2 regions of the Acinetobacter pittii genome follow, and region 1 is predicted to be linked to the other one. Evidence: predicted binding sites of a transcription regulator. Region 1 holds the regulator's gene; the other holds the start of a gene.
The links. The regulator PhoB, encoded in region 1, activates phosphate uptake and scavenging genes when phosphate is short. The targets are predictions, from matches to a motif close to TGTCATNAANCTGTCATAA.
Positions count from the first base shown of each region.

Region 2: SOI81_RS05440 (NAD(+) kinase) is a predicted target of PhoB. The motif match lies at 3,650-3,668, and genes of this name have one in related genera.

Region 1 is NZ_CP139286.1:103,832-112,050, forward strand. Features, by position in the region: gene rhdA (sulfurtransferase) at 5-853, shown strand; gene asd (archaetidylserine decarboxylase) at 850-1,701, shown strand; gene SOI81_RS00490 (AcfC family putative adhesin) at 1,844-2,605, opposite strand; gene SOI81_RS00495 (alpha/beta fold hydrolase) at 2,843-4,039, shown strand; gene phoR (phosphate regulon sensor histidine kinase PhoR) at 4,109-5,467, opposite strand; gene phoB (phosphate regulon transcriptional regulator PhoB) at 5,477-6,187, opposite strand; gene SOI81_RS00510 (TetR/AcrR family transcriptional regulator) at 6,442-7,113, opposite strand; gene SOI81_RS00515 (SDR family NAD(P)-dependent oxidoreductase) at 7,311-8,144, shown strand; gene ypnP (MATE family efflux transporter) at 8,201-8,219, opposite strand, start outside.
Region 2 is NZ_CP139286.1:1,156,934-1,165,152, reverse strand. Features, by position in the region: gene SOI81_RS05455 (dicarboxylate/amino acid:cation symporter) at 1-641, opposite strand, end outside; gene SOI81_RS05450 (glycosyl transferase family protein) at 1,145-2,149, shown strand; gene SOI81_RS05445 (YeaC family protein) at 2,352-2,624, opposite strand; gene SOI81_RS05440 (NAD(+) kinase) at 2,621-3,529, opposite strand; gene mrcB (penicillin-binding protein 1B) at 3,715-6,111, shown strand; gene SOI81_RS05430 (tetratricopeptide repeat protein) at 6,133-6,681, shown strand; gene SOI81_RS05425 (NUDIX domain-containing protein) at 6,707-7,603, opposite strand; gene hemP (hemin uptake protein HemP) at 7,740-7,910, shown strand; gene SOI81_RS05415 (sensor histidine kinase) at 7,983-8,219, opposite strand, start outside.

The DNA.
Region 1 (8,219 bases):
GACGATGATACTCCCTGATTTTAAACTCGGTTTATTAATAGAAGCAGAAGAGTTAGTGCCTTATTTAGGCAATGAATTTATTCGCGTTGTAGATTTGAGCCGTGCATCGGTTTATGAACAACTTCATGTTCCACATGCCATTCACTTACAACCAAAATGGTTGGTAGCTCAACATGAAGAAGCTACTGGTGTTTTGCCGGATGAAGCGGGCTTACAAGCACTGATTGAAAAATTGAATATTTCACCTAATCATCATGTTGTGGTCTATGACGATGAAGGCGGAGCATGGGCTGGGCGTTTAATCTGGAATTTGCATTGCTTAGGATTCACCCGTACCAGTTTAATTAATGGCGGTATCCATGCATGGTTAGGAGCAGGGCTACCAACCACAGCAGAAGTCGAAAAAGTTTCTCCTGTTGCAGACTTAATTCAGATTGATTTATCGCATGCTGCTCAGTTCCGAGTGAACTATGAAGAGCTGCGCAAACAAGTTGAGCAAGAAAATGTGCAATTGTGGGATTGCCGCACGAGTGATGAATATAGTGGTGTCCGTTTAGCAGCGCGACGCGGCGGTCACATTCCAAATGCTCTCCATTTTGAATGGAGTACTGCACTTAATCGTGAAAATCATCTAAAATTGCATCCGCTTGAACGCACGCGGCAGCGCCTTGAACAACTGGGGTTTGATTTACATCAACCTGTAGTTGTGTACTGCCAGTCACATCACCGTTCCGGTTTGGCCTATATTCTGGCTAGACTCTTGGGCTGGGAAGCAAAAGCCTATGATGGTGCGTGGAGTGAATGGGGCAATCGCCTCGATAGTCCTATTATTACTGGAGAATCACCGTCGTGAGTTTCACATCTCGATTAAAAAAAGAATTATTTATTAAGGCACAAAATCTTGTACCACAGCATCAATTGAGCCGTGTGATAGGTAAAGTGGCGGCGAGTGAAAATCCAGTTGTGAAAGCCGCTGTTATTCATGCATTTAAAACCAAATATGGGATTGATTTATCAATCGCTGAACAAGGCAATGCATTGAAATATAAATCTTTTAATGACTTTTTTACCCGTGCATTAAAAGAAGGTGTACGTCTAGTTGATGAAAATGCAGATAGCATCGTGTCTCCAGCAGATGGTGCGATTTCCCAAATTGGTAAAATCACTGCGGGTGAAGTATTTCAAGCCAAAGGCCAAAGCTTTTCTGTAGAGAAACTCATTGGTGATCCACAGCTTGCTCAGCCATTCCAAGACGGTGAGTTCGCTACAGTTTATTTGTCACCGCGTGATTATCATCGTGTGCATATGCCTTTTGCAGGGACATTAACAGAAACGTTATATGTACCCGGCGAGCTATTTTCGGTAAATCAAGTCACTGCGGAAAATGTACCGGGTTTATTTGCTCGTAATGAACGTATGGTGTGTTTGTTTGATACTGAACTTGGCCGTATGGCGGTTGTTTTAGTGGGTGCAATGATTGTTGCTGGTATTGAAACTGTGGCAACAGGTAAAGTGAAACCTTCAGGTCGTATCGAATTACAGCATCATCAGTTAAAGCTAGAAAAAGGTGCTGAGCTTGGACGTTTTTATTTAGGTTCTACCGCAGTTATATTATTTGAAAAAGATAAGATCGAATGGGAACAACGTTTTAAAGCTGAGTCTGTGGTTGTAATGGGCGAGCGCATGGGTCATACAGTTTAATCACTTTTATAGCCTGTATAATACAAATAAGCCCTGAATTTAATTATTCAGGGTTTATTTTTTTAATACAAAAATTAAGTCGTTATTATATTCAACTTAAAAACGAATATATTCTAGATAGAGCCGAAATAATAATTTTAAATTATTTAGTCCAACCATATTTTTTGAAAATAATATTACCTTGCTGAGACGATAAGAACTCTACAAAACGTTTCGCTTCAGCATCTTTTAAACTATGTTTTGTTAATGCTACACCTGTATCGCGATAGACAACTAGCTCTGGCTCGATAGGGATAATTTGCCCTACGTCTGGGTTACTAATTCCCCAAATATTAAAGACTAGCCAAGCATCGTAGCTGCTATTTTCTTCCCAATTTTTCTTGGCAATACCTGTGTTGGCAGCGTAGGTGACAATATTTTTTCGAAAAGATTTTGTTAATTGAATATTTCCGGTTCTACCCGCAATATCCTCCCACATACCGACTTGACCTGCACCATGCGTAACTAAAACTTTAACACCGGGTTTAGTGAGATCCTTAAATCCTTTAATATTTTTAGGATTTCCTTTTCTCACTAAAATCGCTGCGGGACGTAAATATAAAGGTTCCACCGAGTCTTTTATAATTTGTTCAGAAAAAGCATTTTCAAAATCAGACATCATCGCCTCGGAACCACTATAGATCACATCGGCATCTAATTTCGCTTTATCAGACCATTGAGAAGTTGGGCCGGAAGTCACATGGACTGCTATCCCCGTTTTTTTGGTGAATTGTTTGGCAGCTTCTTTCATTGCTGGGGCTGGGCCACCAGGACCATAGACTTGTATGTCTGCAAAGCTATGGATAGGTAGAGAACCGAGAATAAGACAAATCAGGTACGGTATAAATTTATATTGTTTTGACATTTTAATCACTATCGTAATTAAGAAAATATCAGCATATATTTTTTATTATTTAAATGGGATTAATTTTTTGCAACTATATTTATACTAGATATTCTTAAAAGTTTTTTTATTAAATTTCAGCAATAATATTCAAAGTATTTAGTTATTGAATATAAATATAGATAATTTTATGGTAATTTATATTTTATAAATTAATTATTTAAATAGATGTAATATTAATAATAGAGGAGTAATCCCTTGATTAGAAAAAGTAATTCTTTTTTAAAAATTTTATTTAGCAGTGCTTGTTTGGTGTCAGGTTCTGCTATGGCTGCTCCAATTACAGATTTGGGTAAGCAAATTGTGAGCGAAAAACCGGGTTCAATACTCTCTATAGAACAACAAAAAGTGACGGATTTATTTCCTCATGCCGATCAACGTTTGTTAGTCAATTATCGTAGTCGAGGTATTCAGAACGAACCCATCGTGGCATCGGCTTTTATTTTATTACCGAAAGGAACACCACCAAAAAATGGCTGGCCGATACTTGCTTGGGCACATGGCACGACAGGAGTTGCTGATACCTGTGCACCTTCGGGTGATTATGTTGGTGGACCAGTTCATACATATCAAGAAGTTGCTTCTAAAGCTTTAGATGGTTGGTTGGCACGTGGCTATGCAGTTGTCGCACCTGACTATCAAGGCTTAGGTACTTTAGGTGCACATCCTTATATGAATGCAAAGAGCCAGCTACATACGGTGGTCGATGCTGTGCGGGCATTACATGTGCTTAAGCCTAAAGATTTTAATAAACAGTGGTTGGTAATGGGGCATAGTCAGGGTGGAGCTGCGGCAATTACAGTGGCGGCTTATGGTCAGAAAGATGCTCCCGAATTAGATTTAAAAGGAGCGATTGCACTTGCTCCGGGTGGTTATCAATATGAAGGCATTGCAGAATATGTGTTGAGTCACCCAAATCCAGAACCTAGTGTAGCCGCATTTTTCCCAATTGTGTTGTTGGGAGCACAAGCAGCGGAGCCAAGTATTGTTCCTGAAAATTTAGTTAGTCCAGAAATGAACACGGTGCTGACTCAAGCACGTAGTCGCTGTTTATCTGAACTCCAATCTGATTTGAAGAAATCGCCTTCGAGCATATTTCGACCTGATGCAGACTTAAAACCTCTTTTGGCTTATCTAAAACAACAGTCCATTGAAAATATGGTGCCTACTGTACCGTTAATGATTGTTCAAGGTTCTAAAGATCATTTAGTCGACCCTAGAGGGACATCAGCTTATTACCAACAGTTATGTAAATTAAAAAAACCAACTATCTATCAAACAATTGATGGCGGAGATCATCGCGATGCATTGCGCCAGAGCAATACGTTTGCCACTAGTTTTTTAAACGTAATTGAGAAAAATCAGAGCAAATCGTATTGCTCTAATTTTAAGTAAATTGGTTTTAACTAATACAAAAAAGCCGACTTTTCATAAGTCGGCTTTTTATATGTACGGGGGATAATTTTAAGTCATGTTATATAGTCTTTCTTTTGGAAAAACTGCGGTAAATGTTGATCCTTCGTTTTCTTTAGACTGCACATCTAAATACGCGCCGTGTTGCATCAGCACGTGTTTTACAATCGCAAGACCTAAACCTGTACCACCTGTTTGGCGACTACGGTCACTGTCAACTCGATAGAAGCGTTCAGTTAGTCGTGGCAAATGCTTAGGGTTAATACCAATACCTGTGTCTTGTACACTAAAGTAAGCATGTTCGCCATCGTCGTGCCAGCCAATCGTAATCGTTCCACCTTTTGGTGTGTACTTGATGGCATTGGTAATTAAATTACTAAATGCACTGGCAATTTCCATGTCAGAACCAATCAAGTCACAGTGGCTATCAATATGTAAATTGAGCGTATGTCCATAATCGGCATTGTAGGCCTGAGCATCATCAAAGAGTTGATTCATTAAGCTCGGCATTTCAATAATCTGATTTTTCGCAATTTTCTTATTATTTTCTAAATTTGATAACAGCAGTAAATCATTCACCAAAGCATTCATACGCTTAGTTTGAGACTGCATCTGATCAAACGCACGTTTCCAGCGTGGACTAATATCTTCCTGATCGGTAAACGTTTCGATGTAACCACTGAGTACGGTTAGCGGGGTACGAAGTTCATGAGAAATATTATCGACGAAGTCTTTACGCATTTGCTCAAGGTTGTGCATGCGAGTCACATCGTAAGCGACTAATAAACGACTTTCTCCACCAAATCTTGTGAGTTTAACCTGCACATAGCGGTCATCATCAAAATTTGAGTGAAGCTTAATCCCGTCGGGTGCCTGATCAATATTGTTAAAATATTCAATAAAGGTTGGCTGACGTAAAATCGTTAATAAGTTACGACCACGGTCGAGAGGACTGATTCCTAACAAACGTTCAGCTGCAGGGTTCCACCATTCGATTTGATGTTGGTCATCAATGAGTACAACCGCTTCAGCAAGCGCAACTAATGAAGACTGTGCTCGGTCAATTAAACCAACCATTTCGGCCTGAACAATTCGTTCTTGGCGCTGAGCACGGTAGACGTTAAATAATAATGCCCCCCAAATCCCATTAAGATTTGGAGGAACGTCATAAGGTTTATTCGCAATCCAGTCATTGACCAGATATAAAGAACGCAACTGGAGTGTAAAAAACACCACGAAGGCGATAAAAATACAACTCCAGAAATACCCGACGCCTAAACCGACTAAACCGGCAATGATTAGAAAAAATAATAAAAGCCGTAAATCTTGTTTGGCAAACGTCCATAAACTACTGTAGCGAGAAAGCTTTTGTTCACGTACCTGTTCAGGGACGGGGTAGGGTTCATACATAAATCTTGGTTAACCTGCGGCTAAATCTGCACGTGTAGAGAAACGGTAGCCAGTTCCACGTACGGTCTGAACAAATCGGTCAACACCAAAAGGTTCTAGCACTTTACGCAAACGACGGATATGCACATCGATAGTGCGGTCTTCAATATATACATTACCGCCCCATACTTGATCGAGCAACTGGGCACGCGTATATGCACGCTCCGGATGGGTCATAAAAAATGCAAGTAAGCGATATTCAGTTGGACCCATATCTAAAATACTGTTACCAAAGCTAACACGCTGGCTCACAGGATCAAGAATTAAACCATTGGCATCAATTGTTTTTTCACCACTTAATGCATTAGCACGACGCAGGACTGCCTTAATACGTGAAACCAATTCACGTGTTGAAAAAGGCTTAGTCATGTAGTCATCTGCACCCGCGTCAAGACCTTGTACTTTGTGGTCTTCTTCTCCGCGAGCGGTGAGCATAATCACTGGAATTTCTGCTAAGTTCTCATCGCGTTTTAAGCGGCGACATAAATCGACACCGCTTACGCCTCCAGGTAACATCCAATCAAGCAAGATAAGCGCCGGACGTTGGTCGACGATAATTTGATGAGCCTGTTTGGCATCTTCTGCCTGTAAACATTGAAAGCCTGCCATGTCCAAAGAAGTATGGATCATTTCGCGAATAGGAAGCTCATCATCGACAATTAAAATGTAGTCATCTTTCACAACGCAATATCCTATAGATTTAACGGTGAACCGTTTTGTAGTTATGACAGGCTTATTACAAAGATTAATTATGACAATTTCATTGCAGAAAAGTCTATAAAATTGAATTTAGCAATAATTTGTGACAAAACCAAGGCAAAGGTATGACCAAATTATGACATATAACTTAGAGAATTCTTAAAATCATTCAATAAGTTACTATGTTAAAGGTTTAACTGGTTTGTCCCATTTATAGCTGTCAAAAAACTTTAATATTATTTTGAAACTTGAGCTAATAAAGATAAGAAAACGATACGGCATGCGGTTAAAACCTGCTCAAGAGACTGCTCAAAGCCACCCATGACCCATCGAATCGCAATTTGAGTGACATATCCATTCAAACCAGTTGCGATTAAAGATAGCTCATTTTCATGGTGTTGAATTTGCGGCATGGTCAGCATAACGAAGGCCTGAATCATGCGATCAAATTGCGCAAGTGTTTCTTGAATGGTGGCTTGATTATGTAATTCTTGTACCAGAACTGCATCGACATAGACGATGCGAGCTAATCTTGGGTCATCTTTTAAGGTAGTCAGCAGTGCTCTTAAACCTGCATCAACCATTTTTTCTGGATCGGGTGCAGCTTTAATCACGGCTTGCATCAGATTTTGCTGTAATTCTTCAATCATTTTTAAAAAGATGGTTTGGAATAAATCTTCACTCTTCTTAAATGATTCATAAAAATAACGTTCTGTGAGTTTTGCCTCTTGGCAGACATCTTTTACCGTCACTGAAAAAAAACCGAGCGTTCCGTAGGTCGCAATGCCTGCTTCAATCAGTTTTTCGCGGCGTGCCTCTTTACGTTCAGATAGAGATAACCCTTTGAACTGACGTTCTTTACTCACACTTTTTGTTTTCTTTTTACTGGTTGAGTCGTTAGTCGTCATAAATAAGTCGTTTCCTAATTTATAGGTTTTAGCCCAATATGCTCACTATGATAAAGCGCTCAGAAGAATTGTGCCATTCTATCTGAAATTACAGTGTACTATATTGACAATGTGTATTGTCAAAATTATATTGAAGATGTCTAAACTGCACATGCAATGAACCGATTGTGCAAATATCGAAAAACAAAGGATGGACAATGAAAAATTTTAAAAACAAAGTCGCTGCAATTACGGGCGCAGGTTCTGGCATTGGGCAACAGTTAGCAATTCTTTTGGCAAAACAGGGCTGCCATCTTTCGTTGAGTGATATTAATGAAAAAGGATTACAACAAACTGTCGAGCTTTTAAAACCGTACAGTGATATTACTGTTACCACCAAAAAGCTTGATGTGTCTGATCGCGAAGCGGTAAAGCAGTGGGCGCAAGAAACTGTACAAGATCACGGTTCTGTTAACCTGATTTTTAACAACGCTGGCGTAGCATTAGGTTCTACTGTTGAGGGTGCAACCTACGAAGATTTAGAGTGGATTGTTGGAATTAACTTCTGGGGTGTGGTTTACGGGACTAAAGAATTTTTACCGTTCATTAAGCAGACTCAAGACGGCCATATTATTAACATCTCAAGCTTATTTGGTCTGACTGCTCAACCGACTCAATCTGGTTATAACGCGACTAAATTTGCTGTACGCGGTTTTACCGAATCATTACGCCAAGAACTAGATATCGAAAAAAGTGGCGTGAGCTCTTTGTGCGTACATCCGGGGGGAATTCGCACCAATATTGCTAAAGCGGCAAAAATGAGTGATAGCTTGAGTAGTTTGGGTATGGACCCGACGAAATCAATTCAAAACTTTGACAAGTTACTACGTACTCCACCAGAAGAAGCTGCACGTCAAATCTTGGATGCCGTTTTGAAAAATAAACGCCGTTTATTGATTGGTAGTGACGCAAAAATTCTTGATGCTTTTCAGCGTTTGTTCCCAACAGGATATCAACGTGCTTCAACCATTGTGACCAAATGGATGAAATAAGATTTAAATTAAAAAAGCCATCAATCGATGGCTTTTTTTATATGGTTTAGATCGTTCTAAATAAGAACTTTGATC
Region 2 (8,219 bases), 1.1 Mb from region 1:
CCAATCGGAGCCAATTTCATGACCATATTCACAATGTTAAAGAACACATGTGCAACTTGATCAATAAATTTTAAAACTGGACGTCCGGCATCACCTAACTTATGTAAAGCAAAACCAAAAAGAATTGCAAAAAGAAGGACTTGTAAGATTTCACCATTTGCAAATGCACCAACAACCGTATCTGGGATGATGTGCATTAAGAAATCAATGGTAGATTGTGACTCACCAGAACTGACGTATTTTTGAATGCCCGAAGTATCAAGAGTAGTAGGGTCAACATTCATCCCTACACCCGGTTTAGCAATGTTAATTACAACAAGGCCAATTAGAAGTGCAATTGTTGAAACGATTTCAAAGTATAACAATGCAACGCCGCCAGTTTTTCCGACTGACTTCATGCTTTCCATACCAGCAATACCGCTTACAACGGTACAGAAAATAACTGGAGCGATGATCATCTTGATCAAACGAATAAAGGCATCACCTAATGGCTTGAGTTTCTCACCTAAACCTGGGATATGTTGTTCAACACCATTGACAATTTGCGTGGAGCTTGGAGAAAAATGTCCCACCAAGATACCTGCAATAATCGCAATAATCACCTGAAAATAAAGTGATTTATAAATCGGTTTTTTAGCCATAACTTTACTTCAATCTATATTTCCAAGTCCGTTGGAAATACCAAAATGAAACGTCTATTCTTTACGAATACACAGCCCTAACCTTTCACATTAACACCGCAAAAGGGAAATGGTTTTTTGTGAACAAAAAACCTTCCTACTACCTCAATGAAAACAAAATAGATGTTTTCTAAAACAGGAGAATACCTGAAGTTTCTAACCACTTTGAGTAGCTAGAAATAACCTCTTACTTTTTCAATAAAAAGCTGAAGATATAGGAGAATCACATAAAATTATGATATGAGTGCTCAAAAAAGCACGAGAAAGTGTACTCGAATTAAATAACGATTCGGTTAAATTTTTAGCTGATACGCATAAAAAACACTCAGGCAATCCTAAGACTTTAGTATAAGAAACACTTTTGATATTTTTTCAGCAGTTTTTTATGTCATATTGATTAAATACTTGTGGACATTTCATTTTGAGCTGCCTACATCCCATCATTTTTATTGTTTTGAACTACGATGAATACTAAACGTAATATCTATAAAGATGCTGAACATCCCTTTGCTCAATATGTCCGTATTTTAGGTAAGGGGAAAACCGGATCTCGCTCTTTAAGCTACGAAGAAGCCTATCAAGCATTTACCATGATTTTAAAAGGTGAAGTTTTAGATGTGCAGTTAGGCGCATTTTTAATGTTACTTCGGGTTAAAGAGGAATCTATTGAGGAACTTGCAGGATTCGTACAAGCGACCAAAGACCAGCTTCATTTTGAACCTCTAGACGTCGATTTAGACTGGTCATCTTATGCAGGTAAACGAAAACACTATCCATGGTTTTTGTTAGCCGCTCTTACACTTGCACAGCATGGTCATAAGATTGTTATGCATGGCGCGTCAGGTCATACGCTTAACCGTGTTTATACCGAGCAAGTTTTAGAATATCTTGGTTATCAAATTTGCCATTCTGAACAAGAAGTTCGCACTCAATTAGCAGAGCAAAATTTCGCTTACTTACCCTTAGAGGTAATTTCACCAGTTTTAAGCGAACTGATTTCTCTAAGAAATGTCATGGGATTACGTTCACCAATTCATACTTTAGCCCGATTAATTAATCCTTTTAATGCCAAGGCCACCTTACAAGCAATATTCCACCCGGCCTACAGAAGTTCCCACCAACATAGTGCATTCCGCTTAGGCTATCAAAATAGCGCAGTCATTAAAGGTGAAGGTGGTGAGTTTGAACGAAATCCAGATGCCAAAACACTCATCTGTGGCATTAAAAATGGTGAACTCTATGAACATGAGTTGCCAAAGCTCACGCCAGAACGAAGCCCAATTGAAGAAGAGCTAGATTTAGCTACTTTTAAGGCAGTATGGCTTGGTCAACAGCACCATGAATATGGGGAAATGGCAGTAACAGAAACCATCGGAATCGCGCTATATACCATGGGAGTTATTGCTAGTTTTGAAGAAGCGATGCAAAAAGCAAAAGTGTTATGGGAAACACGTAATTCAAGCCAATAAAACTAATATAAGATCATACAGCCTTGTATTGCATGTTTTTCTTATATTGCTACATATAGGCAATACTTACTTTTCAAAGATGAAAAGTAACAAAAATCTTTTGTTGAGCAAACAGTACTTCCTTGTACTGTTGCTCAACTGGCGACATCCATGTCGCCCACGCGATAGCAAATGCTAAATAAGATTTATTCTGAAAGTGATTTCAAACAAAACGAATTGGTTTAAATTCAGGTTCATGCTTGTGATGATCATCATCACACTCTTCACCTTCTTCTTTCGTTCCACGGTCAATATAACCGCTACGCTGATCTTCTGGTAAGTTTTTTAACTCCCAAGCAATCACAGCTTGCATACAAGTCTCACGCTGCTCTTTTGTTAAAACAACGCCATTTGGCCATTTACCAATCTCTACTGCTGTTTTTAAACGCTCTACAATTTCAGGGTTTAAAACAGATAGCATTTGTTCAATATTCATGATTCATCTCTTTGAAAAGATTCAAAATCTTGGTTCCAACCAAGTTTGGTACGGCAGGCCATATAGAAATCATAACCTGGTGGATGCAATAAACTTAGTTTAAATGGGTGTTTACGAATGTGTAAACTGTCTCCAACATTGAGCGAGACACTATGTTGTCCATCTGCACTCACCATTGGTAATACCCGATTTTCGCGAATAACGATTTTAATTTCGCTTTGACCACCAACTACGATAGGTCGTGATGACAATGTATGGGGATGCATTGGAACTAATGCAATAGCATCCATACTTGGATGTAAAATTGGTCCACCACCTGACAAAGCATAAGCTGTCGATCCGGTTGGGGTCGAAACAATTAAACCATCACTATGTTGGCGATAAACATATTGACCATCAATATTAAGCTCGAAGTCAATCATGTGTACCGATTTGCCCGAATGCAAAACGACATCGTTTAAAGCAATCGCATCATAAATCACTTCACCATTTGTTCTTACTTCCATTTCCAGTAAGAAACGACGGTCAAGTTGAAAATGTCCTTGAAGCACTTGGTCGAGTTTGAAAATAGCTTCTGAAGGTTTGATATCAGTTAAAAAACCTAATCGCCCTCGGTTAATGCCAATTACAGGCGTATTGTAGCGAACTAAAGCTCTTGCAGCGTGGAGTAATGAACCATCCCCTCCTACTACTATGACCAAATCAGCAACTTCACCTAATAAATGACGGCTCACTACCTGTGCATGGTCATAAGGCACTAATTCAGCAGTTTCCTGATCAAAAATGGGGTTTAAGCCTAGGTTCAACAAATGATCATGAATTAAACATAGTGTTTCTACAACTGATGATTTATCTGGTCGACCGATTAACCCGACGTTTCTGAAGGACTTATGTGAAATTTGCACGAATGAGTAAGCTCCGCTGCGATACTTGCCTATAATAACATTAACCTGATTAATTTAAAAAAACATAACTACAAGATGCTGTAAAATTCAATCTAAGTTTTCTAATTATTCACAGTTTTATCATTGCAAATTGATGACAAGCTATCGCATCATTACAGGCATTGTTAGGGTTTTATCTCATTTTTATGAAGTTTGAACGTGGTATCGGTTTCTTTGCACTAATCTTTTCCATTTTGGTCATTGGTGCTTTTATTGCTCTTAGTATCTATCTGATTCGTCTAGATAATATTATCCGTGAAAAATTTGAAGGGCAACGGTGGGATATTCCTGCCAAAGTGTTCGCACGACCTTTAGAAATTTATAACAATGCGCCTATTACCCAAGCAAACTTCACTCAAGAATTAAAACTTTTGGGTTACAAAGCTTCAAGTAATTATGACAAGTCTGGAACGTATGTTGCTCAAGGTAGCAATATGTATATCCACACGCGTGGTTTTGATTACGGCGATAGTGTTGAACCAGAACAGGTACTAGAGTTAAGTTTTGCAAATGATCAAGTTGCTGAGGTTCGTAGCACAAAACCCTCTTCAACAGGTGTTGCACGATTAGAACCTTTATTAATTGGAGGGATCTATCCTCAACATAATGAAGACCGTGTTCTAATTAAACTGAATAAGGTTCCTAAACCACTCATTGAAGCTTTAATTTCAACAGAAGATCGTAATTTCTATCATCATCACGGAGTTTCAATTCGTGGTACTGCTCGTGCATTGGTGAGTAATATTACAGGCGGAAAGCGTCAAGGTGGTTCCACCCTAACTCAACAATTAGTTAAAAACTTCTACCTTACACCTGAACGCACCTTAAAACGTAAAGTTAATGAAGCATTAATGGCTTTGCTCATTGAGCTACATTACAGCAAAGGTGAAATTTTAGAAGCCTATTTAAATGAAGTAAATTTGGGCCAAAATGGTAGCTACTCAATTAATGGCTATGGTTTGGCTTCACAATTTTATTTTGGTTTACCATTACGTGAACTGAATGTTTCACAACAAGCTTATTTAGTCGGTTTGGTGCAAGGTCCTTCTTTATATAATCCTTGGAAAAACCCTGAAGGTGCGAAAAAACGCCGCGATACCGTGTTAAATAACATGCGTGTAATGGGTTATTTAACTCAATCAGAATATGAAGATGAAATTGCACGTCCTTTAAATGTGCTAAGTAAACCAAGTTTAGGTCCTGCAAAATTCCCAGACTTTTTAGATATTGTGCGTCGTCAATTACGTACAGAATATCAAGAAAGTGATTTAACTAATCAGGGTTTACGTATTTTTACGACTTTAGACCCAATTACTCAAACGCAAGTTCAAAATGCTTTTAAAGCTTCTGTAGATCGCTTGGCAAATAGTAATCCATCACGTTTGAAAAATTTACAAGGTGCTGTACTCATTGCGCATCCTGAAAATGGCGAACTGGTTGCAGCAGTTGGCTCTACACAAGACTTTACTGGTTTCAACCGTGCGTTAGATGCAAAACGTCAAGTCGGTTCTTTATTGAAACCTGTAATTTATTTAAGTGCTATTGAATCAGGACGCTACAACTGGGCAACCCAAATTGAAGACGCACCAATTAGTGTTCCTGTAGATGGTGGTAAAAGCTGGACGCCTAAAAACTATAGTGGTGGCGGACATGGCATTGTAAGCTTGAGTGAAGCATTAGCAAACTCATATAACCTATCGGCTGTACGCTTGGGTCAAGAGTTTGGTTTATCTACTTTTACCAATAATTTAAGAAAATTTGGTGTCGAGTCAACAATTCCTGCCTACCCTTCTATTTTCCTTGGGGCAGTCAATATGTCACCAATGGAAGTATTGGGAATCTATGAGAACTTCGCTACAGGTGGTTTTAAATATCCAACACGTGCGATTCGATCTGTCGTAGATGCCAACGGCCGCCTACTTGATCGTTATGGCCTTAATGTTCAACAAACAATTGATCCATCTGTTGGCTATATCATGAATTATGGCCTACAACAGGTCATGTCTTCAGGTACGGGTCGCTCAGCTTATAACAGCTTATCTCCAGCTTTAAAATTGGCAGGTAAATCAGGTACGACTAACGATACACGTGACTCATGGTTTGCGGGTTACTCAGGTAATCACGTTGCTGTAGTTTGGTTAGGTTTAGATGACAACAAAGTAACAGGATTAACGGGTTCATCTGGTGCGTTGCCAGTATGGATTAATGTGATGAAACAATTACGTCAAACCCCTGTGAATCTACGTCAACCAGACACTGTACAGTGGCAGTGGATTGACCGTGCAACTGGTGATTTATCTGCTCAAGCTTGTGATGGTGCTATGTATATTCCAATGTTAACGCATACGGTTCCGCACCGCGCTACCCCGTGTGGAGCACCTTATTATCAAGTTGATCCAACATATACACCACAAAGTGATAACACAATTCCTGAATCTCAGGATGATAATACCGACAGTTATATTCGTGAAAGTGAAAACCAGATGGAACAAGATCTGGCAAACAACACGCATGTAATATCGAGTGGTAGTTATAACAACTAAGCGTTAACAGGAAATTAGGATATGTTGAAGAAAGGTGTTTTTTATATTGGTGCTGTTCTTATGGTTGGCTGTACAACTTTGCCTGATCATTCTGACTCCAAACAGAAAACACCTACTCCTCCTGTTAAAAAGACGGAAACTCCATCAGGCGTAAAAATTACGCCTTATGACCATCCGGAAATTCAACGCAAAAATTTACAGGTGATTGTTCCTCAGCAAAAAAAGCCTCAACATTTTAGTGATGATGGCAGCCAGCTACCGGCATTTAAAGTGTTAATGCAAAAAACGCAGCAGGCTTATAAAAACCAGCAATGGTCAGAGGCTGAGCGCTATGCACTTCAAGCACAGCGTTTAGCACCGCAAGCAGCTGAGACTTATTTATTTCTTGCACTTACGGCAAATCATAAACAACAATATTCTAATGCTGAGTCTTTAGCACGACGTGGTTTGAGCTTTGCCCAAAGTCAGCCAATGAAAAAGCAGCTTTGGTTGGTCATCTTAAAAGCTGGTCAACAACGCAATAATCAAAAAACTGTTCAAGAAGCACAGCAAGCATTAAAAGCCCTTTAGCTTTTAATGCTTATTTATTTTCTCATTAGAAATTACGAATACCCGCTAAGCCATATGCACCATGCTGCTGTGCAGTGGCTAAATCGTCCGGATGTACTCCCCCTAAAGCAAAAACCGGAATCTGGCTATTTTGGGCAAGCTCACTAAAACGCTCCCAACCTAATGCCACAGCTTCGGGATGAGTCGCTGTTGTTTTTACAGGACTAATAAAAACAGCATCACAACCAATCTGCTGAGCCTGTTTTAAAGAAACTGCATCATGACAAGCGGCAATATATCGCACCCCCACTGTTAAATCGCCTTTATGCAAATTCATGAGTTGAGATTGTTTTAAATGAACGGTCTTAATCTGTTTTTGTAATTCAGGGCTTAATTGCTGCCAGATATCTACATTTATAATTAAATTTGATCGTTGCCCTTCATCTAAAGCAGTTAATTGCTCTATATACTGCGGTTCAAATTCTTCAATACGCCAATACAATAAGACATCACTGTTTTCTAGAGGTTTAAGCGTATTGCTAATTTTGATGAGATGAGGCCAATAGAGTCGTTTTATGATGTTTTTATTGGCTTTAGGGAAGTTTAAATGAAGTAGCTGATCACGTGTGTACCATGCCCATGGTTGGTGAATAAGATTTAATAACTCATCAGGTACATAACTATGGAACAAATGAAGGTTGACGATAATGTCATCATATTCATGGTGAATATAATTAAACTGATGCCAATCTTTTAAACCAATACCCACCTCTTCATAGATTTCACGGCGGCAGGCTTCTTCTGGCGTTTCACCCTGCTCAACCTTTCCTCCGGGAAACTCATGCTTTCCGCCTTGATGTTGCTCTTCTTGGCGCCATCCAACTAATATTTTTCCACGATGAATTAAGATAGCTATTGCGACATCAACAATCGGTTTGGGCATTTTTCTACTCTCTAAAACTTTTCTCAAGTGTAAGCAAATTTTATCATTTTATAAAATCTTAAAAATCTCATTGACAGATCTATTCGATAATGATTATCATTTAAATCGTTCAAGAACATACCACGGAGCACAACAAATGAACGCACCTTTTAGCTTATTTACTCGTAACAATGACACAGCTCACGCCTTACCAATGTTACATTCTAACAACCTATTTGCATTAGGCCGTGAAATCCGCATTATGCATGCTGGCGAGGAATATCGTTTACGCCTCACTCGCAACAATCGTCTAATTTTAACTAAATAAAAAATACACTCGCGTTTCAATAATATTCGTGGGAAAACAAAAAATGGATAGCATGGGTAACCATGCTATTTTTTATGAAGGAAGAATAATCTCTGCCCTCAGACCACCTTGTTCGGCATGCATAAAATGTAATGTGCCATTATGCAATTCAATAATTTTTCGCGTAATTGAAATTCCTAACCCAGAACCTTGCTGCTGAGTACCGAGTACCCGAAAAAAACGCTGCCCTAATCGTAGCAACACCTCATCATCCACCCCATTTCCCGTGTCTTCAATTGACACCTTAATTTGCTGTTCATGACGACCAAT